DNA from 4 places in the Kluyvera sp. CRP genome. Region 1 is predicted to be linked to each of the others. Evidence: predicted binding sites of a transcription regulator. Region 1 holds the regulator's gene; each other region holds the start of a gene.
The links. Region 1 encodes PurR, which represses purine synthesis genes. Its sites were predicted from a motif close to CANGCAAACGTTTGCNTG; they were not measured.
Positions count from the first base shown of each region.

Region 2: the regulator PurR is predicted to act here: its motif matches at 4,427-4,444, upstream of purL (phosphoribosylformylglycinamidine synthase).
Region 3: the regulator PurR is predicted to act here: its motif matches at 1,917-1,934, upstream of tusA (sulfurtransferase TusA).
Region 4: the regulator PurR is predicted to act here: its motif matches at 3,054-3,071, upstream of purE (5-(carboxyamino)imidazole ribonucleotide mutase).

Region 1 is NZ_CP082841.1:3,497,007-3,504,565, forward strand. Features, by position in the region: gene cfa (cyclopropane fatty acyl phospholipid synthase) at 1-1,135, opposite strand, end outside; gene punC (purine nucleoside transporter PunC) at 1,434-2,627, opposite strand; gene punR (DNA-binding transcriptional activator PunR) at 2,740-3,666, shown strand; gene purR (HTH-type transcriptional repressor PurR) at 3,670-4,695, opposite strand; gene K7B04_RS16590 (YnhF family membrane protein) at 4,990-5,079, shown strand; gene K7B04_RS16595 (MFS transporter) at 5,240-6,406, shown strand; gene sodB (superoxide dismutase [Fe]) at 6,487-7,068, opposite strand; gene K7B04_RS16605 (C40 family peptidase) at 7,192-7,559, opposite strand, start outside.
Region 2 is NZ_CP082841.1:4,972,195-4,979,753, reverse strand. Features, by position in the region: gene K7B04_RS23525 (amylo-alpha-1,6-glucosidase) at 1-1,220, opposite strand, end outside; gene K7B04_RS23520 (glycoside-pentoside-hexuronide (GPH):cation symporter) at 1,220-2,581, opposite strand; gene mltF (membrane-bound lytic murein transglycosylase MltF) at 2,736-4,274, opposite strand; gene purL (phosphoribosylformylglycinamidine synthase) at 4,520-7,559, shown strand, end outside.
Region 3 is NZ_CP082841.1:1,458,147-1,465,705, forward strand. Features, by position in the region: gene K7B04_RS06765 (MFS transporter) at 1-482, shown strand, start outside; gene K7B04_RS06770 (DcrB family lipoprotein) at 516-1,073, opposite strand; gene K7B04_RS06775 (7-cyano-7-deazaguanine/7-aminomethyl-7-deazaguanine transporter) at 1,147-1,812, opposite strand; gene tusA (sulfurtransferase TusA) at 1,994-2,239, shown strand; gene K7B04_RS06785 (5'-nucleotidase C-terminal domain-containing protein) at 2,420-4,315, shown strand; gene zntA (Zn(II)/Cd(II)/Pb(II) translocating P-type ATPase ZntA) at 4,363-6,564, opposite strand; gene K7B04_RS06795 (lysoplasmalogenase) at 6,643-7,269, opposite strand; gene K7B04_RS06800 (DUF2500 domain-containing protein) at 7,411-7,559, shown strand, end outside.
Region 4 is NZ_CP082841.1:2,496,141-2,503,699, forward strand. Features, by position in the region: gene K7B04_RS11705 (ABC transporter ATP-binding protein) at 1-217, shown strand, start outside; gene mnmH (tRNA 2-selenouridine(34) synthase MnmH) at 214-1,302, opposite strand; gene purK (5-(carboxyamino)imidazole ribonucleotide synthase) at 1,409-2,476, opposite strand; gene purE (5-(carboxyamino)imidazole ribonucleotide mutase) at 2,473-2,982, opposite strand; gene lpxH (UDP-2,3-diacylglucosamine diphosphatase) at 3,102-3,824, opposite strand; gene ppiB (peptidylprolyl isomerase B) at 3,828-4,322, opposite strand; gene cysS (cysteine--tRNA ligase) at 4,508-5,893, shown strand; gene K7B04_RS11740 (LysR family transcriptional regulator) at 5,897-6,862, opposite strand; gene tsgA (MFS transporter TsgA) at 6,886-7,559, opposite strand, start outside.

The sequences.
Region 1 (7,559 bases):
GCAGACCGTGTTCTACCCCTCGGGAGAACATCACCTGCCATAGCTGAATATCCCGCGCGCGGAACGCGCCCGCACAGGCGTTGAGATAGTAGCTAAACATTCGCTTGAATCGTTCAGAATAGTTGTCCGCGATTTCCGGCCAGCAGGCGAGGAAACGCTCGTACCAGGCCATCAGCGTGGTATCGTAATCAGCGCCGAAGTTATGCCAGTCTTCCATCACAAAGTGAGGCTCGCTGGCGACGGCAATCTGGCGAACTGAGGGTAAACAGCCATTCGGAAAGATGTATTTGTTGATCCACGGATCGACATTGTTGTCGGTCTTCTTCGAACCAATGGTGTGCAGTAAGAACAGACCATCGGGCTTCAGATTGCGGTCGACGACGTTGAAATAGGTGTCGTAGTTTTTCGGGCCCACGTGCTCGAACATTCCCACGGAGACGATACGGTCGAACTGATCGTTGAGGTCGCGGTAATCCTGAAGCAGGATCTCCACATCCAGCCCTTCACAGCGCGCCTGCGCCATTTTCTGCTGTTCGGCGGAAATGGTAACCCCTTTGACGCTAACCCCGTAGTTTTTCGCCATAAAGGCGGCTAAACCACCCCAGCCGCAGCCGATATCCAGCACGCGCATTCCCGGCTTCAACTGCAACTTCTGGCAGATGAGGTCGAGCTTGGCCTGTTGGGCTTCTTCCAGCGTTTTGGCTTCTTTCCAGTAGCCGCAGGAGTACTGCATAAATGAATCAAGCATGCGGCTGAAAAGATCGTTGCCAAGGTCGTAGTGTTCTTTGCCAACCTGCCAGGCGCGTCTGCGGCTCTGGAGGTTAAACAGACGAGCGCCGGCAACGCGCAGCGTATCTTTGAAATGGTGCGGAAGTTGATTTTCTAATCCGGCGCGCAGCACCTTGTCGAAGAAGATATCGAGACGGTCACATTCCCACCAACCGTCCATATAGCTTTCGCCAAGGCCTAACGAACCTTCTTGTAAAACACGTTTGAAAAGACGCGGATTTCTGACTTGAATATCGCAGGAGGCATTGCCGTTGATTTCAATACCTGCTCGGTTTAGCAGCTCGCTAACGATGCGATACCAGTCGTCGTCCGGTACACTTACTTCTTCTATACACGATGAGCTCATAGCTTCTCCATCCCGACCTGATGATCAGAACCTTAAAACAGCGTAGACGCTTTTTTCTGGTTTGTGAGAAATGTCACGAAAAATTCGTGAGCCTGCTATCCGACGTAGCACAGAGGAAGGGAAGAACCCCTTGCCGAAAGCCAATCCATGGTTTAACGGGAAGCTATCCTGCTCCCGCTTAATTAGTTTAATGTATATTAATTATGTGATGCCGATCCAGTATAGGACGCTAAGTGTATTGATTCAACTAAAAACTTAGCGCCCTAATCATTTCTTATGGCATTGATATGAGTGATGTTTAGGCGTGGGAACTCGCGTGCTCATTTTGACGTTCAGCACGACGTGCAGAGCGCTGCATGCGGTAGCCAATGCCGGCGAGAACCACGGTGACCAGCATCACGCTCGTGGTGGTCAGCAACGGTGTTGCAATCAGCGTTGAGACCGCCAGGCTTGCCAGGAAGCACAGCCCCAACTGCAACGTGTTCTGTAGCGCGGCAGCTCGGCCAGTTGCCTGTGGGAAGGGCTTCAGCGCCTGCGCAACGACAATGGGATAAATCGCCCCGTTGGCGGTTGCCATGATGCAGAAGGGGATCAACAGCGCGGTCAGGGAGACGCCTTCCGCGAGGCCGACGCCCCAGGTCCCGATAACGCTAAGCGCAAAGAGCACCAGCAGCCACGGCAACATTTGGCTACCCTGCCATTTTTGCAGCGCCGCGCGACAGCCATAGCCGCCAATCAGGAAGGCGATGGTTTGCGGTACATAGCTCAGACCAATCACCGTCGGGCTGTAGCCCATTTCATGCAGAATAAATGGCGAACCGGTCAGCCAGGCGAAAAAGCTGGCGGAGCAGGCGGCGTAAATCAGCACGTTGCCGCGGTAGTCCTTACTGCGCAGCAGACGTAAAAACGTGAGCTTCTCTTCACTGGCGACGTTTTTATTGTGGGCAGGCTTCAGGCGCAGAGCGGGCAGCATCAATACCAGGGTAATGATAAACAGCGTTGCGAAGATGGCCTGCCAATCAAAGTGGGCCAGCAGCCAACTGCCGAGCAGCGGGGCCAGCGCAGGTGACAGGCCGACCAGCGGCATAATGGTCGCAAAAATACGGTTGGTGCGCTGAGCGGGATAATAATCGGTAACCATGGCTTGCCAGGTCACCGCGGCGGCGCAAACGCCAACCGCCTGCACGAAGCGCAGCACCAGTAGGGTGGTACCATCGCGAACCCACAGCATGCCAAGGCAGCCGATGGCAAAAATGGTCAAACCGGCCAGCAGGATCGGTTTACGGCCATAGCGGTCAGACAGCGGCCCCCACAGTAGCTGCGCCACGGCGAAACCCGCGAGGAACAGACTCAGGCTCGCGCTGACGGCGGATGCCGGCGTTTGCAGGTCTTGCTGAATGGCGGCGAACGCCGGTAGGTACATATCGGTAGCCAGGAAGCCCAGCACGCTCAGTCCCGCGAGCCAGACTAAAAATCCTTTCCCAGGTTGCATAAATTGCCTTTTTTATCGTAGTTCACACTGTGCCGCTGAGTGTAGAGAGTGCATTCCCGGTTGTGAAACGCTAATATTTGAGGCATGGATTCAAATTTTTTGCAGGCAGAAAATGTGGTCTGAATATTCTCTGGAAGTGGTTGATGCGGTCGCGCGCAACGGTAGCTTTAGCGCCGCGGCGCAGGAGCTACACCGGGTGCCCTCTGCAGTAAGCTATACGGTGCGACAGCTTGAGGAATGGCTGGCGGTGCCGTTGTTTGAACGTCGCCATCGGGATGTTGAATTAACGCCTGCGGGAGCATGGTTTCTCAAAGAAGGGCGTTCTGTTATCAAAAAAATGCAGATCACCCGTCAGCAGTGTCAGCAGATTGCCAACGGCTGGCGCGGCCAGCTGGCGATTGCCGTTGATAACATCGTGAAACCTCAGCGCACCCGTCAGCTGATTGTCGATTTTTATCGCCACTTCAGCGACGTCGAACTGATTGTCTATCAGGAAGTGTTTAACGGCGTCTGGGATGCGCTGGCGGATGGGCGCGTGGAGCTGGCGATTGGCGCGACGCAGGCCATCCCGGTTGGTGGCCGTTTTGCCTTTCGCGACATGGGCATGCTCAACTGGCACTGCGTGGTGGCCAGTACGCATCCGCTCGCGAAGATGGATGGGCCGCTGAGCGATGACGTGCTGCGCAACTGGCCGTCGCTGGTACGGGAAGACACCTCACGGTCGCTACCCAAGCGAACGACCTGGCTGCTTGATAACCAGAAGAGGGTGGTGGTGCCGGACTGGTCGTCGTCGGAGACCTGTATTTCTGCCGGACTTTGTGCGGCGATGGTGCCGGGACATCTGGCGCAGCCGTGGCTGGAAAGCGGAGAGTGGGTTGCGCTGGAACTGGAGAATCCGTTCCCGGATGCAGCCTGTTGTCTGACCTGGCAACAGAGCGAAGCGTCGCCGGCATTAAGCTGGCTGCTGGAATATTTGGGGGATAGCGAGACGCTAAACGATGAGTGGCTACGGACGCCCGTTCAGGACGCCCACAGTTAACCCTTAACGACGGTAATCGCGATACGGGCCGTCGGCCACGGAACGTCGCTCGATCAGGCGCGGATGCACCTCAATCGACTGCGACTCTTCGCGCTTGCTGACGATACGATCCATCAGCATATTGAAGGCCGTCTCACCAAGTGAGTCTTTCGGCTGATGAATGGTGGTCAGCGCCGGGGTAAAGAAACGTGAGTTACGCACGTTGTCATACCCGATCAGCGAAATATCCTGCGGCACGCGCAGCCCCATTTCATCGGCGGCGCAAAGCGCGCCCATGGCCATGATGTCGCCGCCACAGAAGATAGCGGTAGGGCGCGGGTGCTGGGAGAGAATCTGTTGCATAGCGCGATAGCCAGACTCCGGCTCGAAGTCACCCTGGACTATCCAGTTTGCCGGAACATTGATTTGCGCTTCTTCCATGGCCTTCATAAAGCCAGCCAGGCGTCCTGCGCCGGTGTTACGTTCCAGCGGGCCAGGAATGACGCCGATATCACGGTGGCCGCGTTCGATCAGATAACGTCCCGCCATATAGCCGCCTTCGAAGGCGTTGTCGATGACCGAGTCGGTAAAGTCGGCTTTGGCTTCGCCCCAGTCCATCACCACCATTGGAATATGGCGATACTCTTCCAGCATTGAGAGCAGGGATTCCGGATATTCGGAACACATCACCAGCAGGCCATCAACGCGTTTTTGCGCCATCATTGACAAGTAGGCGCGTTGTTTCTCGAGATTGTTCCACGCGTTGCCAAGGATCAGGGTATAGCCCTTCTGGAAGCAGTTTTTCTCAACGGCTTCGATAATTTCAGCAAAGTAGGCCGCTTCGCTGCTGGTCGCCAGCAAACCAATCGATTTGGTGTGGTTGACCTTCAGGCTACGGGCAACGGCGCTTGGCGAGTAGTGCAGCTCTTTAATCGCTGCCCACACCGCTTCCCGCGTCTCTTCGGCGACAAAACGCGTTTTGTTAATTACATGTGATACGGTTGTAGTGGAAACGTTTGCGCGCTTCGCTACATCTTTAATTGTTGCCATTCCATCTCACTCCAGACCCTGGCCTGCCCCTGATAAACTCGAAACGAAAACGTTTGCCTTTATACACCCTGACGCAATTTTGTGGATTGCGGTTCGCCAGGAAAACGATACAGGACGACAGGAGGGGGTCAATGGCCGGTACGCTTATAAATAAGCGTCGAATTTTGACGTATCCGGACGCAAAGTGGAAGAGCAAAAACCAACATCCTGCTAAATCTGTGAAGATTTTTACGATTATCTGTGCAAAAATGAGTGAGCTCAGTTTTGCTGTGGTCATAAAAAGGAGAAAAATTGATGAGTACCGAACTTAAGATGTCACTCACCACGACCGTTATTGTGCTGGCGTTGATCGTCGCCGCTGGACTTACCGCTGTTCTGCATTGATTCTTCCATGAGGGGGCGTTCGCGCCCTCATGTCTGATTGTTAGCAAATTAGCAATAATCTTTTGCTGTTTTGTACACTTCTGCTTTTCTGTGATTAATGTCATGCTTTTGCCCTATATTGCCATGCCGCGTCTGTCGTGCGGCCAATCGGAGCTTTTGCATGAAAATCAATTTTCCCTTACTCGCGCTGGCCATTGGGGCTTTTGGCATAGGGACCACCGAATTCTCGCCGATGGGGTTACTGCCGGTCATCGCAAAGGGCGTTGACGTCTCGATCCCGGCTGCCGGTATGCTGATTAGCGCCTATGCGGTTGGCGTGATGGTCGGTGCGCCGCTGATGACGCTGCTGCTTTCTCATCGTGCCCGCCGCAACGCGCTGATCTTTCTGATGGCCATTTTTACCCTTGGCAACGTGCTGTCGGCCATCTCGCCGGACTACACCACCTTAATGCTGTCGCGCATTATTACCAGCCTGAACCACGGTGCGTTCTTTGGCCTGGGTTCAGTGGTAGCGGCAAGCGTGGTGCCGAAACATAAGCAGGCCAGCGCGGTGGCGACGATGTTTATGGGTCTGACGATCGCCAATATTGGCGGCGTGCCGGCAGCAACCTGGCTGGGTGAAACAATCGGCTGGCGTATGTCGTTCCTGGCGACTGCGGGACTGGGGATTATCGCCATTATCGGTCTGTGGTTGTCCTTGCCGAAGGGGGGGGCGGGTGAAAAACCTGATGTGAAACGTGAACTGTCGGTGCTGGTGCGCCCACAGGTGCTTTCCGCACTGCTGACCACCGTACTCGGCGCTGGCGCGATGTTTACGCTTTACACCTATATCTCACCGGTGTTGCATACGATCACGGATGCGACGCCGGGCTTCATTACGCTGATGCTGGTGCTGATTGGCGTTGGGTTCTCTATCGGTAACTACCTCGGTGGCAAATTTGCTGACCGTTCAGTCAGCGGCACGCTGAAGGGGTTCCTGCTGCTGTTAATGGCTATCATGCTGGCCATACCGTTCCTTGCGCAAACACAGGTCGGTGCCGCGTTCAGCATGGTGGTGTGGGGCGCGGCAACCTTCGCCGTGGTACCGCCGTTACAGATGCGTGTCATGCGTGTGGCGCACGAAGCGCCGGGGCTGTCATCTTCGGTCAATATTGGGGCGTTTAATCTGGGTAACGCGTTGGGTGCGGTGGCCGGTGGGGCGGTGATTTCCGGTGGACTGGGCTACAGCTTTGTGCCGGTGATGGGGGCGATTGTCGCCGCGCTGGCCCTGCTGGTGGTGTTCATGAGCGGCCGTCGTCATGGTGAAGAGGCCTTCGCCAGCCAGTAACAAAAAAACGCAGAAGGCGTTTCCCTCTGCGTTAATCAATCAAACCCGGCGAAGCTTTGCGACGCTGGGTTTTTTGCTACTTATGCTGACAGATTTTCAGCTACGAATGCCCAGTTAACCAGAGCCCAGAAGTGCTCGAGGTAGTTCGGACGCGCATTGCGGTAGTCGATATAGTAAGCATGTTCCCACACGTCAACGGTCAGCAGCGGCTTGGCGTCGGTCGTCAGCGGAGTGCCCGCGTTAGAGGTCGACACGATGGCCAGAGAGCCGTCTGCTTTCTTCACAAGCCAGGTCCAGCCAGCGCCGAAGTTTTTCACAGCGGCATCGGTGAACTGCGCTTTGAACTCTGCGAAGCTGCCGAAGGATTTATTAATGGCTTCTGCGACAGCACCGGTCGGTTCGCCACCGGCATTTGGCGCCAGGCAGTGCCAATAGAAAGTGTGGTTCCAGACCTGAGCTGCGTTATTGAACACGCCGCCTTCAGAAGTGCGCACGATCTCTTCCAGCGTTTTACCTTCAAACGCGGTGCCTTTGATCATGTTGTTCAGGTTGGTAACGTAAGTCTGGTGGTGTTTACCATAATGATACTCGAGCGTTTCCACGGAAATATGTGGAACAAGAGCGTCTTTGGCATACGGTAATGCAGGTAATTCGAACGACATTGCTACTCTCCTTTTATTATTGTGTACTCTCAATAACCCTGTATTGAGTATGGATAGAGTAGCAAATTAAAAGGTGAGAGAAAAGATAAGCTTACCCCGTTTATTAACAAACGGGGTAAGTGATTAACGAATGGTCTTCGGGGTCACCACGCGGCGGGCGCCAACGTAATGGCGGACCCAGTAATCTTCGCTGAGCGAGGTAATCTGAATATCCTGACCGGTACGCGGCGACTGAATGAATTTGCCGTTACCGACATATACGCCGACGTGATCGGCGGTGCCGCGGCCTTGGGTACGGAAAAAGACTAAATCGCCGCTTTCCAGTTCACTACGGTTCACCGGGCGGGCATCGCGTAAGTGATACATTTCGTTCGCGGTGCGGGGAATGCGGATATTTACCAGGTCTTTATACGCATAGTAAACCAGGCCGCTGCAATCGAAGCCTGTACGCGGTGAGTTCCCCCCCCAGCGGTAAGGTTTACCCAACTGAC
Region 2 (7,559 bases), 1.5 Mb from region 1:
TCGGCGCACACCGCGCCGGTTTTATCGATCTCGGCCCAGTCGATAAAAATCCAGTCGCCTTCTTTACCGCGAATAAAACCGCTTTCGTCGATATCGGGCATCAGCCATTCCATCAGGCTGACCATTTTGCCGTATACCTGACGGACAAACGCCGCGTCGTTGCTCATCAGGTAGTGCTTCTCAATGTTGATCACCCACAGCAGCGAGTAGTCGACGATGGTATTGATATGCTGGCGCATCGGGTCGCGGCCGCGAAGGGCGAGCAGGGTACGGCGGTTGATATCTTCATCGAAAAACAGATATGGGTTGATCAGCGTGCACTGCCAGGCATCGCCTGACCAGATCCAACGGTCGCGTTTCACGCCGTCGATGAAAAACAGATCGCTGCACAGGGCGAAAGTCTCGCGCGAAACCTGCCAGATCTGGTTGATCAGCGGATCGTTGCTGTGGAAGCTGGCGCAACGCGGTTTGGCGATAAATTCATGCTCCGCCGCCAGGCTGACTGCGCCAGGCGCGACATCGGGAATAAAAACGTAGCGGAAGGCGCGTTTACGGATGGCGGAATCCGGCGTGACGTTGGTCTGTGAGTAGTAGCAATATTGGGTGTCCAGCGCTTCCGCCTGGGATTCGCCATAGCACAGCGTCACCGGCGGTTGCTTATCGCTGTTGAAGCTGACCGCGAGCTCCCCATTAACCACGCGCACGAAATCGAAAAGCACGCCGCCATTCATCGCGCGTTCGCTTACCGGCAGCCGTGGTTCACGCTCAAAGTTAACGGCATTGGGAGAGGTCTGCGCCGAGGTATAGAGCGCATCACAGCCCACCGGGGCGGTGTCGATATAGTCACTGGCCAACCAGCTTTCATCGCTAAAGACCCGCTCGCCTTCGACGCGCAACGCGGGAAGCCCGCTGGCATTGGCGACGTAGAAGGTGAGCGTTTGCTCGCCCACCGGGCAGGTGAGAGGGCCGTTGAGCGGCTGTTTTTTGCCGTCAATCTGCGCGTAGCCGGAACCTTCTACCTGTACGGTGAAGGTCTGCGGTTCGCTAAAACAGTAGCGGCGGGTAAAGACGACGCTTTTGCAGCAGTCCTCTACGTGCCAGTAGGCGGGCCAGTCGAAACCGCGCTCTTCGCGCTGCAGGTTTTGCAATAACGCGTGGCGGATCTCAAAGTCTCCGGCCAGCCAGATCCATTTTGCGCGAGTATTACGCCTTGTCATCATCAATTCCCCAGACCTTCTGCATTCAGTAATTTTTGTTCTGCGAGCTGCTTCTTAATCTCTTCATACTGGTTATCGAGGGTATAAAAACGCCCCATCCACAGCATCGAGACCACAATTAACCCCGCCGGGATCCACAGATAGCAGGCTTTAATCGCCATAATCGCCGCCGCCGACTGCTGCGCTTCCGCAACGTAACCGGTCGCCGAGAGCATAAAACCGCTTAATGCCCCGGCTGCTGCCATCGCCACCTTGCCGATAAAACCGTTTACCGAGGTGAGAATGCCCGCCGTGTTGATGCCGGTTTTCCACTCGCCGTAGTCCACCGGATCGGCCTGCATGGAAAAATAGATAGCATTACGTTGCCCGAAGCCCAGCGCCAGCAGCACCGCGCCGGACATCAGCCCCCAGACGTTGACGCCGGAGAGCATCATAATGACCATACCGCCGAGGTTGATGGCGCAGGCCAACTGATACACCTGAATCTTACGCAGCCGTTTGGCGAGGAACGGCACGGTCAGCGTGCCCAGCAGCGGTACAAACGAGGCGATACCTGCCGCCACGGAGGTGAGCGCGGTGTTACCCACGTAATATTTAAAGAAGTAGATAAGCGCGCCGGACTGTAAAAAGAACGCGCCCCACATAAAGAGAATATTGATGGCGAACACCTTCCACGGCGTGTTCTCTTTGAGCCCCTGCCAGGCGCGACGCAGGGTCATTTTTTCCGGCGTAATGGCGTAGCGCTCTTTCACGTTGCAAAAGCTGACAAACAGAAAGAAAGTCGACAGCACGCCGAACAGCGTGGCGGTATAGATAAACCCACGATCCTGATTACCGTTGCCCAACCAATTGACCAATGGCAGCGTGGCGACCGAGACAATCGTCGAACCAATAAAACTGAACATTATTCTCACGGAGGAAAGCACGGTACGTTCATGCGCATCGTTGCTTAAGAAAGGGAGCATCGCGTTATACGGAATATTGACTACCGTAAACATCACCGACAATAAAAAATAGGTGATAAACGCCCATATTAGTTTGCCAGTAGTGCCGAAGTCTGGAATATAAAAGGCGAGAATACATAACAGGCCAAAAGGGATGGCGCCAATCGCCAGCCACGGACGACAGCGGCCCCAACGGGTACTGGTATTATCAATGAGGATCCCCATTAATACGTCCGTGACCCCGTCGGCCAGTCGTGTGATCAAAAACATAATGCCGATATAATAGGCTGGGAGCTTCATTATATCGGTATAGAAATACATTAAATATAATGAAATTAATTGCCACACTAAATTACAGGAAATATCGGCTACGGAAAAACCAAGCCGTAATCTCCAGGGAGACGCCGTTTTTGTTTCCATACAAACCTCATTAAACTCATGGGATAGTTGGCCGTATTAGCGATCCGGCCTGAGCATAGAGGTATTAGATAACAGCGTCTTTGCCGAGTCATCGGCTTGATTTGGCACTGGCGCGGAAACGAGCGTGACGCTGTCGGCGTTTTTGAACGGTAATCTAGTGTTTCGCCGGAAAATAGAGCAGAGAGGCGTCGTTGCCGCTCTGGCTGTCCTGGCGTAAAAAGGAGAACAGCCCGAAAAGATTGCTGTCGCGGTGAAGCTCATCAAGGGTCACCACCGGGTAAGCCTCTGCGATCTCCAGCCGCTCCGTCGCCTTCTTCTCTTTCTCCTGCAAATAGCCCACCAGGCTTATCTGGTACTTACGGATGTTCTCGACGTAGGTATAGGCCTCATGGCCGCGCGCGTAGCCATAGGTCAGCTTACTGTACCATGGCTTCTGGCTGAGCAAAGGCAGGCGCTGTTTTACGTCCGCCCAGCTGTCCGGGTTGCCTTTTTGCTTCGCTGTCAGCGCGCGGGCGTCGAGCATATGCGCGTAGCCCATGTTATAGGCGGCGAGCGCAAACCAGATTTTCTCTTCCTGTGGCACGCTGTCCGGCACCTTATCCATCATGTCCTGCAGATAACGCATGCCGCCGCTGATACTCTGCTCGGCGTCGGTACGATCGCTCAGGCCTAAGCTCTGGGCGGTATTTTTGGTCAGCATCATCAGGCCGCGTACCCCGGTCGGCGAGGTTGCCAGCGGGTCCCAATGCGATTCCTGGTAGGAGATGGCCGCCAGCAGCTTCCAGTCTATTGCGCTGGCGTACTTTTCAAAGAGCGGTTGCAGGTCGGGCAGGACGTTATCGACCGCGCGCAGGAAAGAGCGCGTATCGACGTAGTCAAAGTCGTCGCCGTGCCCAAGGTACTTTTCTTCAAGGCGGGCGAGGGTGCCGTCTTCATTCATATTATTGAAAAAGTCGAGCATGGCTGCAGAAAGCGTGTTGTCGCCGTCTTTCAGGCTAAACCAGGTCACCGGCTGTTCGTCGGTGACGTCGAGCGCGACGGCCAGCTCGGGATGTACGCGCTGGAACAGTCCGATGGCGACGGAATCCGCGATCGTGTAGTTGAGTTTACCGTCGATGACCACCTGCATAAGATCGACCGAACCGCGTTTGTCATCCACCGTCCAGGCGAGGTCGGGGTATTTCTTCTCTTTTAACGTCTGGAGATCGTTGATGACCACCTGCCCCGGCGCGACGGTGAGTTGCTCTGCGGTGACATTACTCAGGCTACGCGGGCGGTTGCTGCCCACACGGTAGACCAGCTGTTGTGAGACGGAGTAGTAGGTTGGCCCCGCCTGGTAGTTCTGTACGCGTTCAGTGTTATAGACCAGCCCGGCGGCCAGTAAATCGGCATCGCCGTGGTCCAGGTCGTCAAACAGTTGGCTGATATTCTGACGCACGGTTATCTTCAGTTTGACGCCGAGGTAGTCGGCAAACTGTTGGGCCAGCTCGTAATCAAGCCCATACACTTTGCCGTTAATGGTGGCGTAGGTCAGCGGCGACTGGACGGTACTGACGCGCAGCTCCCCCCGCTCCACAATGGCGGCGATGCGATTCTCTGGTTTGCCAAACCAGGGGAGTGAGGGCCAAAGGGCCGCTGCCAGCAGCAACGTGACAACGCCGATCAGCAGATAATTAATCTTTAATTTTTTCAAACGGTTAATTCGCTGAAGTACCCGAGTGTGTCCCTGATAACATTACGGTTTGTTACAGAATGAGCGGCATTTTGCTTAAGATTACGCCAGTTGGCAACTGATTCGCGATGTGCGTCACACCTATTGGTAAAGACGAGAGATGATTTTATTTCGACGCAAACGGTTTCGTCAGGCCGCAGGATTCTCTATAATAGCCGCCGTTCTCCCCCATTGCGCACACTGAAAGCTGAGAAGACGAGAGACTTATGATGGAAATTCTGCGTGGTTCGCCTGCACTGTCTGCATTTCGTATTAACAAACTGCTGACGCGGTTTCAGGCAGCCAACCTCCCGGTAAGCAATATTTACGCCGAGTATGTCCATTTTGCCGACCTGGACGCGCCGCTGACCGAAGACGAGCGGGCCCGACTCGAGCGACTGTTGCAGTATGGCCCAAGCCTCAACAGCCATACCCCTACCGGTAAACTGCTGCTCGTCACTCCCCGTCCTGGCACTATCTCTCCCTGGTCTTCCAAAGCTACTGACATCGCCCACAACTGTGGCCTGCAGCAGGTGCTGCGTCTGGAACGCGGGGTGGCCTACTACGTTGAAGCCGCAAGCCTGACCGACGCGCAGCTGAACGCCGTGGCGGCGGAGCTGCACGACCGCATGATGGAGAGCGTGTTTGCTTCCTTACAGGATGCCGAAAAACTGTTTGCGCATCATCAGCCTGCACCGGTCTCCAGCGTCGATCTGCTCGGCCAGGGCCGTCAGGCGCTGATTGACGCCAACGTGCGTCTCGGCCTGGCATTGGCGGAGGATGAAATCGACTATCTGCAGGATGCGTTCAGCAAACTGGGGCGCAACCCGAACGACATCGAGCTGTACATGTTCGCGCAGGCCAACTCCGAACATTGTCGCCACAAGATATTTAACGCCGACTGGATTATCGACGGTAAACAGCAGCCGAAGTCGCTGTTTAAAATGATTAAAAACACCTTCGAAACCACCCCGGATCACGTGCTGTCGGCCTATAAAGACAACGCCGCGGTGATGGAAGGCTCTGAAGTTGGACGTTACTTCGCCGACCACAAAACCGGTCGCTACGATTTCCATCAGGAACCAGCCCATATCCTGATGAAGGTGGAAACTCACAACCACCCGACGGCCATCTCTCCGTGGCCGGGCGCGGCAACCGGCTCAGGCGGTGAAATTCGTGATGAAGGCGCCACCGGGCGCGGCGCGAAGCCGAAAGCCGGGCTGGTGGGCTTCTCTGTTTCCAACCTGCGTATTCCTGGCTTCGAACAGCCGTGGGAAGAAGATTTCGGCAAGCCGGAACGTATCGTTACCGCGCTGGATATCATGACCGACGGCCCGCTGGGCGGCGCGGCGTTCAACAACGAATTTGGTCGCCCGGCGCTCACCGGTTACTTCCGTACCTACGAAGAGAAGGTCAACAGCCATAACGGCGAAGAGCTGCGCGGCTACCATAAGCCGATCATGCTGGCGGGCGGGATCGGCAACATTCGCGCCGATCACGTGCAGAAAGGCGAGATCGTCGTTGGCGCGAAGCTGATCGTCCTTGGCGGCCCGGCGATGAATATCGGCCTCGGCGGCGGGGCGGCTTCTTCAATGGCCTCCGGTCAGTCTGACGCTGACCTCGACTTTGCTTCCGTACAGCGCGACAACCCGGAAATGGAGCGTCGTTGCCAGGAAGTTATCGACCGCTGCTGGCAGTTGGGCGATGCCAACCCGATTCTGTTTATTCACGACGTCGGCGCGGGCGGTCTGTCTAACGCCATGCCGGAGCTGGTGAGCGACGGTGGGCGCGGCGGTAAATTCCAGCTGCGCGACATCCTGAGCGATGAGCCGGGCATGAGCCCGCTGGAAATCTGGTGTAACGAATCCCAGGAACGCTATGTGCTGGCGGTCGCCGCCGATCAGTTGCCGCTGTTCGACGAACTGTGCAAGCGCGAGCGCGCACCGTACGCGGTGATTGGTGAAGCAACCGAAGAGCAGCATTTAACCCTGAGCGACAGCCATTTTGACAACCAGCCGATCGACATGCCGCTGGATGTGCTGCTGGGCAAAACGCCGAAGATGACGCGCGACGTACAGACGCTGAAAGCGAAGGGCGAAGCGCTGGCGCGTGAGCAGATTACGCTGGCTGACGCGGTCAACCGCGTGCTGCACCTGCCGACCGTCGCCGAGAAAACCTTCCTCGTGACCATCGGCGACCGTACCGTTACCGGTATGGTGGCGCGCGACCAGATGGTTGGCCCGTGGCAGATTCCGGTAGCCAACTGTGCGGTCACGACCGCCAGCCTCGACAGCTACTATGGTGAAGCGATGTCTATCGGCGAACGTGCGCCAGTCGCGCTGCTGGACTTCGCTGCCTCCGCTCGTCTGGCGGTAGGGGAAGCGCTGACTAACATCGCCGCCACGCAGATCGGCGATATCAAACATATTAAGCTGTCGGCAAACTGGATGTCCGCCGCCGGTCACCCGGGTGAAGACGCCGGTCTGTACGAAGCGGTGAAAGCCATCGGTGAAGAGATGTGCCCGCAGCTGGGCCTCACCATTCCGGTGGGCAAAGACTCGATGTCGATGAAAACCCGCTGGCAGGAAGGCAACGAACAGCGCGAAATGACTTCGCCGCTGTCGCTGGTGATTTCCGCCTTTGCCCGCGTGGAAGACGTTCGCCACACCATCACGCCGCAGTTGGTGACCGAAGACAACGCCCTGCTGCTGATTGATCTCGGCAAGGGCCACAACGCGCTGGGCGCAACGGCGCTGGCGCAGGTGTACCGTCAACTGGGCGACAAGCCGGCCGACGTGCGCGACGTGGCGCAGCTGAAAGGCTTCTACGACGCGATTCAGGCGCTGGTGGCGCAGCGTAAACTGCTGGCCTACCACGACCGTTCCGACGGCGGCCTGCTGGTCACCCTGGCAGAGATGGCGTTTGCCGGTCACTGCGGCGTGGAAGCCGACGTGGCGGCGATGGGCGACGATCGCCTGGCCGCGCTGTTCAACGAAGAACTGGGTGCGGTGATTCAGGTCCGCGCCGCTGACCGCGAAGCGGTGGAAGCGATTCTGGCGGCCAACGGTCTGGCCGACTGCGTGCATTACCTTGGTAAAGCCGTTGAAGGCGACCGCTTCACTCTGACCGCCAACGGTCAGCCGGTGTTCAGCGAAAGCCGCACCACGCTGCGTATGTGGTGGGCAGAGACCACCTGGCAGATGCAGCGTCTGCGCGATAACCCGGAATGTGCCGATCAGGAACATGAAGCGAAAGCGAACGATAACG
Region 3 (7,559 bases), 2.0 Mb from region 1:
TCGCCACCTTTATCACCCTGTTCTATGACGCCAAAGGCTGGGACGGCGCGGCCTTCGCGCTCACTCTGTTTAGCTGCGCGTTTGTCGGCACACGGCTGCTGTTCCCGAACGGCATTAACCGCCTTGGTGGACTGAATGTGGCGATGATTTGCTTTGCCGTTGAGGTGGTGGGGCTACTGCTGGTAGGAATTGCGATGACGCCAATGATGGCGAAGATTGGCACTTTCCTGGCGGGCGCGGGCTTTTCGCTGGTGTTCCCGGCGCTGGGCGTGGTGGCGGTAAAAGCCGTGCCGCAGCAAAATCAGGGATCGGCGCTGGCGACCTATACCGTATTTATGGATTTATCGTTGGGCATCACCGGGCCGCTGGCCGGGCTGATGATGGCATGGATGGGCGTGTCGACAATCTATCTGGCGGCGGCGGGGCTGGTGGCGGTGGCGCTGCTGCTCGGCTGGCGGCTAAAAAAACGGCCTCTGGCGTAGTCACGCGAGAGGCCGTGAGATCATCAAGCGAAATTAGTTGATGACCAGCGTATTAATGATTTTCTCAGCATCAGCCTGCGCCTGTTGCTGGTTGTCCGCTGGCAGCGTCACCTGCAGTGTCAGCAGTTTGTTGTCGATTTTGCCCAGTACTACGGAAGAGTAAGCGGTCTGCCCTTTGGCAGAGATGATGCTATCAAGCTGCTGCAGCGTGTGGCCTTTCATCTCGATGGATTTGTTGGTCACCACCTGTAGCTGCGGGTCGCGGCTACGCTGTTGTTCTTCCAGACGATTTGCCAGCACGGACAGCTCTTCATTGGTGCTATCGCCAACGATAACAATGATCGCTTTCTGGCCAGTGGCATCCGAGTAGACATGCATGTTGTTGCTCTGGGTGCCCAGTTTACCGCTCTGGTCGGTCATCCCGGCAGGCAGCGTGAAGCTCAGCTTACCGTCCAGCAGGTTAATCGACTGACCCGCAGCATCGCTGGCGGCTGCCGAACCCTGTGCCGGCGTGCTGGTATCGCTGTTGTCGCAGGCGGCAAGCCCCATCACCAGCAGGCCAATACCAACATATTTCACCAATTTGCGCATTGACTTCTTCCTTTCGCTAAATAGCCATAAACGGCTCATCCGCCTATCTTAACACAACCCGTCAAATGAACCTTTAACCTGGCTGCATTGCTGACAAATCAGATTTATCTGCCAGCCTTTTCAATAGCATATTCAGCAGTACGCCGTACATCGGCAGGAAGAAAATAATGCTGATAAGCACTTTAAAGCAGTAGTCGACGAGGGCGATTTCCACCCAGTGGTCGGCCATAAACGGGTCGGTGCTGCGCCAGAAGGCAATGAAGAAGAACGCCAGCGTATCGCTGATGTTGCCAAACAGCGTGGAAGCCGTCGGCGCAAGCCACCAGCGACGGTTCTGGCGCAGGCGGTTGAACACGTGAACGTCAAGGATCTGCCCCAGCGCATAGGCCATAAAGCTCGCGGCGGCGATACGGGCGACGAACAGGTTAAAGTGCGCGAGCGCGCCAAAACCCTGCCATTGGCCCATATAAAACAGCGATGAAATCACGTAGGAGATCATCAGCGCCGGGATCATCACCGCAAAGACAATACGTCGAGCCAGCGGCGCGCCAAAAATGCGCACGGTGAGATCGGTGGCGAGGAAAATAAACGGAAAGCTAAACGCGCCCCAGGTGGTGTGGAAGCCGAAAATCGTTACCGGCAGCTGCACCAGATAGTTGCTGGAGGTGATCACCAGCAGATGGAATAGCGATAGCCAGACCAGCGCATGGCGGCGCTGTATGGAGGTAAAGGGAGTCATATTGTACCTTTTTAGTGGTTGGGGTGAGGGAACCCAATAAACTGCAAACCCATTGCAGGGGCGGAATGATACTGCTTTCGTGCGTCATTGCAATGGTTGTTTTTCGCGCAATCGTTAACCTGGTTGCGTCGTTGCGCCGTCGGCGTAAACTAGGCGCGATTTTTATGATGACGAGATGATAATGACCGATTTGTTCTCCAGCCCCGACCATACCTTAGACGCGCAAGGGCTGCGCTGCCCGGAGCCGGTAATGATGGTGCGTAAAACCGTACGCACGATGCCGGTGGGTGAAACGTTGCTGATTATCGCCGACGATCCCGCCACCACGCGCGATATTCCCGGCTTTTGCCGCTTTATGGAACATGAGCTGATTGCCCAGCAGACCGCGTCGCTGCCGTATCAGTATTTGCTGCGCAAGAGCCATTAATCGCGAACGGCGGCCTTACCCGGACTGTTTTCAAACCGTGGCCGCCATTTCCCTTCCGCTAGCCCGCCTAACCTTGAACTGCCTCTCAGTTTTATTGTTTACCCTGTAAAGCCTCTGGCCAAATTATTGATGTGAATCGCATAATTTCCCCTCATTTCCCTTCCGGCACCACAAATAACAATGAAAAAATCACTCTTAGCACTGCTGCTTTGTTTAGGTACCTCTACGGCGATGGCTGAACCGGTCAATATCACGATTCTGGGCACTTCCGATCTCCATGGCACCTTCGTCCCCTGGGATTACTCGACGGATACCGAAAATCTGGCGGGCAGCCTGAGCCAGATTGCGACGCAGGTGCGCGAAGTGCGCAGTCAGCAGCCGAACGTCATCCTGGTCGACGCGGGCGACACCATTCAGGGCAACTTTGTCGAAACCTTCAAAAACGACAAAACCAGCCCGATGATCCTCGGGTTTAACGCCCTGGACTATGACGTCTGGGTGATGGGCAACCATGAGTTCGACTTTGGCCTGACGTCGCTGTCGACCTCGCTGAACCAGTTTAAAGGCTCGGCGCTGGCCGGCAATATTCTGTGGGACAGCGGCAAACCTTATCTGCCTGCGTATAAAATCATTGAACGTCAGGGAGTGAAGATCGGCATTATCGGTATGGATACGCCGATGACCGCTGAGTTCGCTAAAGGCACCGACCGCGTCAAAGGGCTTAACTTTACCGACCCGGTACAGGCGGTGAAGCAAACCATCCAGCAGATTCAGGGTGAGGTGGATGCCATAGTGCTGGTGGCGCACATGGGGATCGATAACGAGAACCAGCGCCCGGGGACCGGCGTCGGGGATATTGCGCGCGCTAACCCTGAGCTGGCGGCCATCGTCGCCGGGCATATGCACGTGAAGGTCGATAAAGAGGTGATTAACGGCGTCATCGTGACCGAACCGGATAAATACGGCCGCGCGCTGTCGCGTATCGACCTGCAGTTTGAGCAGCACAACGGCAAATATGTGCTGATCAACAAAGACAGTTATACCTATTCCATCAAAGGCATGGCGTCAGACAAGGCGCTGGAAGAGGTCTATCAGCCGTACCACACAATCCTGCGCGCCAACGCCAATCGGCCGATCGCGCAACTGACTGGCCAGGATCTGGTGCCGCCGGATGCGGTGAAAGGCATTCCGCAGGTCCATATTCAGGACACTGGTATCAGCAAGCTGTATCAGGAAGCCAGCCGCTACTATGCGCCGAAGGCGCAGGTGATTGCCCTGCAAATTGATAACGACCGACCCAAACTGAATGTGGGCACCATTACGGCAAAAGATATCGCCTTTAACTATCAGTATGCGGGCGGCGAAATTACCGTGTATCAGTTGACCGGCAAAGAGCTGAAAAAGTACATGGAGTGGTCGGCGGGTTACTTCAATCAGCTGCATGATGGTGACGTCACCTACAGCTTTAACCCGCAGCGCCGGGCGTCTAAATATTCCACCAACGATTTCTTCGACGGCGTAACCTACAAGATTGACCTGCGCCAGCCTGCCGGGCAGCGTATTCGCGATCTGCACATGGCGGATGGTACGCCAGTGACCGACAGCACGCCAATTCGTCTCGGGATGAACAGCTACCGCATGGGTCACCTGACGCAAAAAGGCGGCGTGCTGGAAGGTATGCAGTTCCCGGTACTGTCGGATAGCAAGGCGGAATATGGCGAAGAGGCGGGCACCATCCGCAATCTGACCATCCGCTACCTGACGGAGGTGAAAAAAGGTCACTATCAGGGGCAGGCGGTACAGCGCTGGCAGCTGGTTGGGCTCGAAGGTTACGATCGTGAACGTAAGATCGTCGAAAAGCTGCTGAATGACGGCAAAATCAGCGTGCCGATGAGCGACGATGGACGCTATAGCAACGTGGCGTCGTTCAATGTGAAGGCGCTGCTGTTTAGCGACCCACAGGCGAAGAAGCAAAAGCAGGCGGCCTTGCAGGCAGAGCTTGCGGCGGCAAGCTCACCAGCAGCGAAGAAATTGGTGAGCGACCAGCTGGTGATTCTTGAGGCGATTAACGAGTAAGCGTTCAGGGTGCAACCCGGCCTACAGCGGTAGGCCGGGTTGGCTCGCTACTTTCTGCGCAGTAGCCGCAGCGCGTTCAGCGTCACCAGTACGGTTGCGCCGGTATCCGCCAGCACCGCCAGCCACAGCCCGGTCATGCCCAGCAGCGTGGTGACGAGGAAAATCCCCTTCAGCCCCAGCGCAATGGCGATATTTTGCCGCACGTTGGCGTGAGTAGCGCGCGCCAGGCGAACCATCTGCACCAGCCCGGTCAGACGGTTGTGGGTGAGCGCGGCGTCGGCGGTTTCCAGCGCCACATCGGTGCCGCTACCCATCGCAATCCCCATTGCCGCCGCCTTCATCGCCGGGGCATCGTTGATGCCATCGCCAACCATCGCCAGTGGGCCCTGCACGTTCAGCGCGGTGACTTCTTTCACCTTATCCGCAGGCAGCAGGTTAGCGCGGTAAGTCATGCCCAGCTCATCGGCAATCGCTTTCGCGGCGCGTGGGTTATCGCCGGTCAGAATCACGCCCTGAATACCCAATTCGCGCAAGCCATCAATCGCTTCGCGAGCCTCTTTGCGTACCGTATCGCGCAGCGCCAGAATGCCCAGCAGCGTGTCGTCGCGGGTGACCAGCACAACGGTATTACCCTCATTTTCTAACTGCTGAATCTGCGCCAGGTGCGCTTCGGCCGGGAATTTGCCTGCGGCGCAGATAACGATGCGCTGACCCTCTACTTCCGCTTCAATGCCCGAGCCCACCAGCGTTCGCTGCGCGGTTGCCTGCGGGATGGCCAAATTCCGCTGTTGCGCCTCACGCACCACCGCCTGTGCCAGCGGATGCGTGGAGCCTTGCTCTACGGATGCAGCCTGTGCCAGCAATGCGTCTTCGCTCAGTTCAGCGGTGGCGATAATGGCTGTCACCTGCGGTTTACCGAGGGTCAGCGTGCCGGTTTTATCAAACGCCATCTGGCGAATCAGGCCAAGTTGCTCCAGCGCCGCGCCGCCCTTAATCAGCGCACCGTGGCGTGCGGCGGTGGCGAGGCCAGAGGTAATCGCCGCCGGGGTGGATATCACCAGCGCGCACGGGCAGCCGATTAGCAGCAGGGTCAGCCCTTTGTAGATCCACTCCTCCCACGAGGCGGAGAACAGCAGCGGCGGCACCAGCGTGACAAGTAGCGCAATCGCCATAATCACAGGGGTATAGATACGGCTGAAGCGGTCGATAAAGCGCTCGATCGGCGCGCGACGCTCTTCCGCCTCTTCAATCAGACGCAGGATGCGGTCAATCGCGCTGTCACCCGGTTTGGAGATGACGCTCAGCTGTACCAGACGGTCGGCGCTGGTGGCGCCAGCCGGAACGCTCTCTCCGGCGCTGCGCTCAACGGGGATCGACTCACCGGTTAATGCGCTTTCGTCAAAGCTGGCGAAGGGGGTGATCAGCTTGCCGTCAGCCGGCAGGCGGCCACCGGCAGCCACTTCAATCACATCGCCGGGCTGCAAATCTTTCTGCGCCACGGTTTCACGCTGGCCATCGCGCACGCGCACGGCGGTGTCCGGCTTCAGCGCCATCAGCGCGCTAACGCCCTGACGAGCGCGGTTTGCCGCCCAACCTTCCAGCCGTTCGCCGATTAAAAACAGCAGCAGCACCATCGCGGCTTCCGCCGTAGCGCCGATAAACAGCGCGCCGATGGCTGCGACGCTCATCAGCGTTTCAATCGCGAACCAACTGCCGCTTTTCATCAGGCGCAGCGCCTGGCGGGCGATGGGGTATAGCCCAACCAGCGTGGTGACGATAAACGCGAGATTGCCGAAGGGGTGATTAAACTGCTCCAGGCCCCAGCTGATTGCCATCATCACGACCAGCGCAATCAGCGGCAGGTTTTCCTTCAGGCGGGATTCTGGAACCTCGGGCTGCGGCTCATCTTCGCTGCGCAGCGTGTAGCCTGCGGCAGTGACCGCTTTTTCCACCTGCGCACGAATATCTTCATCGGCCTCGACCAGCAGTTTTTCGGTGGCAAACAGCACTTTTGCCTGTTTGACTCCGGCAACCTGGCTTGCGGCCGTCTCTACTTTGCGGGCGCAGGCGGCACAGTCCATGCCGTTGACGACCCAGCTATAGCGTGCTTCCAGCGCGCTTTCTGGCGCGGCTTCAGCGGTTGCGCACTGGCTGTCGCAGCAGCAGTCTTCCTGCGGCTGTGGCGCGGGGGCAAGTTTAAATGAGGAGAACTGTGGGGCTTTTTTGCCCTGCGTCTCTGGAGTCGACATTGTATCCTCCGGTTAATGATCGTTGTCTCATTAAGCGCAGCATACACTCTGGAGTCGACTCCAGAGTCAAGCAGGAAATTACAGATAAAGCGCGCGAACGATAAAGAAGTGCCCGGCAAAGTAACAGGCGGCATAGATCGCCGTATCGGCGCGGAAGCGGCGACGATAGTGGCTCATCTGCCAGACGATGTTGCCGATAAGCAGCAGCGCCGCGCCGACGAAGCCGGACAGGGCGGTATCGGTTGGCCGCAGGAACCATTGCTCGCCCGCGACCCACACCATCACCAGCGTCATGCCGATAAAGGCCAGCACCGGCAGGCGCATCTCTTCCAGCCGCGTCCAGATAACCGCCACCCACAGCGCGCCAATCACCAGCAGTACAACCGGCAGCGGCCAGAAGAAGGTGAAGGTGAGCTGGCTCGTAAACCAGATGGTATACAGCAGGTGGGAGAGGAAGAATGCTCCCACGGCGTACAGCATGCGCTGGCGCGGTAGCTGGGTTAACGCATCGCCGACCAGCGTGGCGCACAGGCCTGCCAGCACCAGGTAGCTGATGGCGTTAAACATCGGCGCCTGCCAGGCGAGAAACAAGAGTAAAATGAGTGTGATAGGTTTAAACACCCAGCGTTGCCAGGTGGGGCCACGGTAGGCGGCATCGACATAGAGCCAGCCGGAGAAGAATACGGCGATGAACGACCAAAGCATATTAAGTCCCTGTATCTGTTATCATTAATGGGTACTGTGTAGCCAGTCTTGAATGTCCAGTGTAGTAGCGTGGATGACCAGATGACAATGGCTGACCGCGCCCTTTACTATGATTTGCGTAAATTCTTAAGAGAACCTGAAATGAGCAAAATGCCTCTTTTTTTCATCGTGGTGGTGGCCGTCATCGTGGTTGCAGCCTCGTTTCGCTACGTGCAGCAACGACGCGAGAAGATGGACAACGACGCCGCGCCGCTGATGCAAAAGCGAGTGGTGGTGAGCAATAAGCGCGA
Region 4 (7,559 bases), 1.0 Mb from region 1:
GGCGCTACTGGCGTCGGTACCGGTGCCTGATCCACGCGTGCGGCAACTGGAAGAAGGCGGGCTGAAGGGCGAGATTCCGAGCCCGACGGCGGACATTCGCGGCTGCCGATTTTGCAGCCGCTGCCCGCATGTCATGCCGCAGTGCCAGCAGCAGGAGCCGCCAATGCAGGAGATCGCGCCGCGTCACTTTGCGGCCTGCTGGCTATTTAAAGCTTAAGCGTGCGTAGCCAGCCAGTGGACGACCGCTTCCGATGTGCCGCGAAAGACAATCTTGTCGGCTTTTTTCTCTAGCTGATAGCGGTACATCGGGTCGTAATACTCGTTCAGCAGCGGCACCAGCCAGGCGAAGTGCGCCTCGGTGGAGCCGCTGCGCTGCTGTTCGGCCAGCGCGTCGTCGAGCGTCGCCGTCAGTTCAGCAAAGCGCTGTAACCCCAGACGACGGCGAATGGCGAACAGGCCGTGATGCAGGTATTCGCAGTACTCCAGCCAGCCCTTTTCTTCGCCATAGGCGGCGAGGAAATCGTGATGCATGCGGGTGAAATACTCTTCACGCAGGCGCTCAAGACGCAGATCGAACGGATCTTCCACTACCGCGATCGGCGACTCGGCCATCCGATCCCGCAGACACTCCGGCAGATGATTCGCGCCGATCATCCGGCCTTCATCTTCCAGCACCCAGCGAACGCGCTCCTGTTGATGTGCCCCTTTGAGCAGCGCCGTAGCCAGATGGTTCTCAAAGGTGGCCTGTGAAAACTGCGCGTCAAGCGTACGGCCAAACGATGAACCGCGATGATGCGCCAGCCCTTCAAGGTCGATCCCCTGCGGCTGCTGGCGGACCAGCGGCGTTTTGCCGTTGCCGGTGCAGCCGCCGATCAGCACGATCGGGTGGCGCACCAGCTCTTCCGTGGCCTGCATCGCCGCCTGGCGCAGCGCCTTGTAGCCGCCGACGATCAGCGGATAGTCAATGCCTTCGGCCTTAATCCAGCTTTGTGTGATATGCGAACGCTGCCCACCGCGCGCGCAGCACAGATAGCCCTGCGGCGCCTGCCGACAGGCCTCCAGCCACGCTGCTATGCGCTGCTGGCGCGTTTCGCCGGAGACCAGTTCGTGCCCCAGCGCCAGCGCGGCTTCCGGCCCCTGACGTTTATAGCAGGTACCAACGGCAGCGCGCTCTTGATCGTTCATTAACGGCAGGTTGACTGCGGCGGGCATCGCGCCATGCGCAAACTCAACCGGCGCGCGAACGTCAATGATGGGCGTTTCTGCGCGCAGAATAGCGCAGTAATCCGTCCCATTTTTCATGGGCAATCCTTCTCTAACAAAGTGGGGGTAAGGCGGTCAGGGCAGGATTTTACGCTTCAAGGAGGGGGCCGGGGAAGCGTTAGATACTTTCCCCGGCACGAAAGGTCTATTTCAGACGCGTTTGCGCCCAGGCAATGCCGCTGGCGTATTCGCCCGGCAGCAGCGGCACCAGCGCTTCCAGCGTCGCGCTCAGGCGGCCTGTATCGCTGTCGTTGAGGTTGAGATGGCCTACTTTACGGCCCGGTCGTACCTCTTTGTCGTACCAGTGCAGGTGCACCAGCGGCAGCTTCAGCCAGTCGTAGTTCAGATCGGAACCAATCAGGTTGACCATCACCGACGGGCTATTAACTACCGGCGGCGGCAGCGGCAGGTCGGTAATGGCGCGCAGATGCAGCTCGAACTGGCTGATGGAGGCGCCGTTTTGCGTCCAGTGGCCGCTGTTGTGTACGCGGGGCGCCAGCTCGTTGATCAGCAGACCGCCAGGGGTGACGAAGCACTCCATCGCCATCACGCCAACGTAGTTCAGCTCCTGCATAATGGCGCTGAGCATGGCTTCCGCCTGCGCCTGCTGCTGGGCGTCGGCCTGCGGGAAGGCGACGCTCATGCGCAGAATGCCGTCCTGATGCAGGTTATGCGTCAGCGGATAGAATACGGTGCTGCCGTCGTGGGCTCGGGCGCCAACCAGCGACACTTCGCCGGAGAAGTTAATGCCCTGCTCAACGATGCATTCGCCATAGCATTCGTCCGGCAGCTGCGCGGTGTCGTCTTTGCGCAGACGCCACTGGCCGCGGCCATCGTAGCCGCCGGTGCGGCGCTTAACGATCGCCAGCTCGCCCAGACGGTCAAAAACGCCAGGCCACTCATCGGCGCGGGCCAGCAGTTGCCACGGCGCGGTTGCCAGATTGAGCTTATCGAACAGCTGCTTTTGCGTCAGACGGTCGGCAATGATCGGGAAAACGTCACGGTTCACAAACGCGGTGTGCTCCGCCAGCTCGCGAGTGAGGGCGGTTTCCGGCCAGCGCTCGATTTCAGCGGTGATCACACTCTGCTGAAACGGCACGGCGGCAGGGTCGGCTTCTAAACCGACCGGCCAGACGGCGATGCCCAGCGGCTCACCGGCCTGGCGCAGCATACGACCTAGCTGCCCGTTGCCCAGCACGCAGACCTGCTTCATGCGGCACCTCGCGGGTCCGGGTTATCCAGCACTTCATCGGTTTGCGCTTTACGCCAGTCGGCGAGGCGCTGATGCAGTTCCGCGTCGTGCTGAGCCAGAATCTGCGCGGCGAGCAGGGCGGCGTTAGCGGCACCGGCTTTACCAATCGCCAGCGTACCGACCGGAATTCCGCGCGGCATCTGCACGATGGAGTAGAGGCTATCGACACCGCTTAATGCGGCGCTCTGGACGGGGACACCCAATACCGGGACCAGCGTTTTGGCGGCAATCATTCCGGGTAAGTGCGCAGCGCCGCCGGCACCGGCAATAATCACCTGATAACCGTTGCTTTCGGCGTCTTCGGCGAAGCTGAACAGTTTATCGGGCGTGCGGTGGGCGGAAACCACTTCAACATGGTGAGGTACGTTCAGAATATCGAGGATTTCTGCGGCGAACTGCATGGTAGCCCAGTCGCTTTTGGACCCCATCACGATGGCGATACGTGCCGGATTATTGCGGGAAGACATGCGTCTGAAAACTCCTGTGGGTGTGCTGCACACGACGTTAGAGGCCACAGAGAATAACACGGAAAATGGGCAAGGAAAACGGTTGCGTCGCCGTGGGACGGCTGATTACGGCGGAAAAATTAAAACGGGAAGGGGATCAGCTCAACGTCTTCCGCGGTCACTTTGACCATAGAACCGTGGTTGTGCCATGCGCCGAGCACCACGCGGTGCGCCTGCCCGCCGTTGGCGCTTAGCGTGTGGATATCCGGGCGATGGGTATGGCCGTGAATCAGCCACTGCACCTGATGCTTTTCCATCACCTCAACCACCGCCCGCGGGTTGACGTCCATGATTTCCATCGATTTACTGCTGTTGGCGGCCTTGCTGTCACTACGCATCTTCTGCGCGATACGGCGGCGGATAAACAGCGGCAGGGCGAGGAATAGCTTCTGGATCCACGGGGTGTGTACTTTGGCGCGAAACGCGAGATAGCCCGGATCGTCGGTACATAGCGTGTCGCCGTGCATAATCAGCACCCGGCGGCCATAAAGCGTGAGTACCTGTTCTTCAGGCAGCAACTGCATGCCACTCTCGCGGGCGAAGCGTTTGCCAATCAGGAAATCACGGTTGCCGTGAATAAAGAAGCAGGGGACGCCGGAATCAACCAGCGATTTAATGGCAATGGCCATTTCACGATGTAGCGGGTTGGGGTCATCGTCGCCAATCCAGGCTTCAAACAGGTCGCCAAGGATGTACAACGCGTCGGCCTGACGAGCTTCACCGTGCAAAAAACGCAGAAAACCGGCGGTAATCGCCGGTTCTTCCGTTTGCAGATGCAAATCTGCAATAAAGAGTGTCGCCACCGATTACTCGCTGACGGTCACGCTTGTAATCACAACGTCTTCTTTTGGAACGTCCTGATGCATACCGCTGCGGCCGGTAGAAACGCCTTTGATCTTGTCAACCACGTCCATGCCTTCAACCACTTCAGCAAATACGCAGTAGCCCCAACCCTGCAGGCTTTCGCCGGAGAAGTTCAGGAAGTCGTTGTCTGCTACGTTGATGAAGAACTGAGCGGTCGCGGAGTGCGGAGCCTGGGTACGCGCCATGGCCAGCGTGCCACGGGTGTTTTTCAGACCGTTGTTGGCTTCGTTTTTGATCGCTTCTTTGGTGGTTTTCTGCTTCATGCCCGGCTCGAAGCCGCCGCCCTGAATCATGAAACCGTTGATAACACGGTGGAAAATCGTGTTGTTGTAGAAACCTTCGCGGCAGTAGTCCAGGAAGTTTTTGACTGTTTCCGGCGCTTTGTCGTCGAAAGTTTTGATGACGATGTCGCCGTGATTAGTGTGGAAAGTAACCATTTCTGCATCCTGTTCCGTTTAAAGTGGTGCTTTAGCCCGCCTGTGGGCGGCATATAGGCGTCTGTTATAGCATAACCCGGAACATCGATCACCTTGCATTGTGTGCTGCTTCCGGGTTGAATTACGGGTAGAATATACCGTTTCAGGCGAAAGCCCGGTTCACACACGTAAACATGGAATTCTCGATGCTAAAAATCTTCAACACAATGACCCGCCAAAAAGAGGAATTTAAGCCCATTCATGCCGGAGAAGTGGGCATGTACGTGTGTGGTATCACCGTTTACGATCTCTGTCATATCGGCCATGGCCGTACCTTCGTCTCCTTTGACGTGGTGGCGCGCTATCTGCGCTTCCTCGGCTATAAGCTGAAGTACGTGCGTAACATCACCGATATTGACGACAAAATTATCAAACGCGCCAACGAGAACGGTGAAAGCTTTGTCGCGCTGGTGGATCGTATGATCGCCGAGATGCACAACGATTTCGACGCGCTGAATATTCTGCGTCCGGATCAGGAGCCGCGCGCCACGCACCATATCCACGAAATCATTGAAATCACCGAGCAGCTGATCGCTAAAGGCCACGCCTACGTGGCGGACAACGGCGACGTGATGTTCTCGGTGCCGACCGATCCAAACTACGGCAAGCTGTCGCGTCAGGATCTGGACCAGTTGCAGGCCGGCGCGCGCGTTGACGTGGTTGACGTGAAGCGTAACCCAATGGACTTCGTGCTGTGGAAGATGTCCAAAGAAGGCGAGCCGAGCTGGCCGTCTCCGTGGGGCGAAGGCCGTCCGGGCTGGCATATTGAATGTTCCGCGATGAACTGCAAGCAGTTGGGCAACCATTTCGATATTCACGGCGGCGGTTCGGATCTGATGTTCCCGCACCATGAAAACGAAATCGCCCAGTCTACCTGCGCGCACGACGGTGAGTACGTGAACTACTGGATGCACTCCGGCATGGTGATGGTTGACCGCGAAAAGATGTCCAAATCGCTGGGTAACTTCTTTACCGTGCGCGATGTGCTGAAGTACTACGACGCCGAAACCATCCGTTACTTCCTGATGTCCGGCCACTACCGTAGCCAGCTGAACTACAGCGAAGAGAACCTCAAGCAGGCGCGTTCCGCGCTGGAGCGTCTGTACACCGCGCTGCGCGGTACCGACACATCCGTCCCGGCGGCGGGCGGCGAAGCGTTCGAAGCGCGCTTTATTGAAGCGATGGACGACGATTTCAATACCCCGGAAGCTTACTCCGTGCTGTTCGATATGGCGCGTGAAGTGAACCGCCTGAAGGCTGAAGATATGCAGGCTGCGAACGCGCTGGCGTCGCATATGCGTAAGCTTTCTGCCGTGCTGGGCCTGCTGGAGCAGGAGCCGGAAGCCTTCCTGCAAAGCGGTGCGCAGGCAGACGACGGCGAAGTGGCTGAAATTGAAGCGTTAATCCAGCAGCGCCTGGACGCGCGTAAAGCGAAAGATTGGGCGGCGGCCGACGCCGCACGTGACCGTCTCAACGAGATGGGCATCGTGCTGGAAGATGGCCCGCAGGGCACAACCTGGCGCCGTAAGTAAGCTTTAACCCCTCTCTCTGCCAGAGAGAGGGGGTTCCCGCCCTTGTAGCCCCTCCACAAACGCCGTCATCAGCTCTGACAGCGGTTCGTCGTACCACAATGCATAAAGATCGGCGGGTACCGCTTGTGCAAGCGGCAGAAAACGTACGCCCGGCCAGTGAATCAACCCGCAGGTTTCCGGCAACAGCGATAGCCCCATTCCCGCGCTCACCAGCGCTAACGCCGTTTGCGGCTCGTTTACCTGATGGGTAATTAACGGATAAAACCCCGCCTCCACGCAGCGGTCGTGCAGCTGACGAGCGAAGTCGCTCTGTTCAAAGGAGAGTGAAATCAGCGGTCTGGTGGCCAGCGCGGTTAAGGGAACCGAGCTTAGCTGGCACAACGGATCGTTCTCCGGCACTGCGAGAGCGATAGATTCATGGGCAATCAGCTGGTTACGGATGTTGGTTTCAGCATAAGGCAGGACGTTGCGGTTAATGGCGATGTCGATAGTGCGGGCGCGCAGCGCGTCAATTTGCTGATGCTGCGACAGCTCGCGCAGACTCCACTCGACCCCCGGATTCTTCGCCTTAAACGTTTTCAGCCGCGTCAGTAGGGTGCCCCACAGTGCGCTGCCGACAATACCGATGGTGATATGCAGGTTCTCGCTGCGACCGATTTGCCGCACGTAGTTCAACGACTGCTCGGTGGCGCTCAGGATGCGGTCAACCTCGGTTTTTAGGACCAGCCCGGCGCGGGTCAGTACCACTTTCCGACTGGTTCGTTCAAACAATTTTGTTTCCAGCGTCTCTTCCAGCTCTTTAATCTGCATGCTCAGCGGTGGCTGGGAGATATTCAGCCGCGCTGCTGCTCGCCCGAAATGCAGTTCTTCAGCAAGAGCCTGAAAGTAACGCAGCGCGCGAATGTTAATGCGGTTGTTGGCCAGAGCGTCGGTCATGGTTCGTTCGGGATAAAGGGGAGGGAGGGCCATCATGCCCCCCTCCTTTTGCCTTGTCAAACCGCCGCCGACGGGGAGGTATGCAGGCGTTCAGCCCGACTACAGAAGATAGCCGTGACCAGCACAACCAGCAGCACGATATAGGACACCGTGGCGGTATTCAGCGCGCCATGCAAGCCGTAGCGGCCATTAACGAGCGAGGAGACGCTGGCGAACAGCAGTGTGCCTACCGTACCGCAGGTCAGTAACGCGGAAATCAGCGTTGGCGAGCTTTGGCTCACCTGCAGCGAACCGTAGCTCATCAGCCCGGAGAACAGACCGGAGTTGAAGAAGCCAAAAACGGCGCAGGCGACAAGAATCAGCGTGGTGTTGCCGCTGTTGGCAATCAGCATGATGGCGATAAGACCGATCGCGGTACAACCCAGCAGGAAGGTGCGCAGCTTCATCCACTTCACGGTGAACTGGTTGAGGAACAGGCCGATAGCTTTCGCCACCCAGTAGACGGTGGTGTACAGCGCTGCCTCCTGCGGCTCAATATGGAAGCGGAACTGTAAATAGCCCGGTGTCCACATGGTGAAGATAGGCTCAGCCAACAGGAAGGCGAACAGCGCGAAACAAATCAGATAGACCGATGGACCCCAGGGCTCACGAGCGGTGTTTGTGCTTTGCTGCGCGGGTGCTGGCGCTTCGGTGGACGGGAAACGGCAGCGAATCGTTAACGCCAGCATCA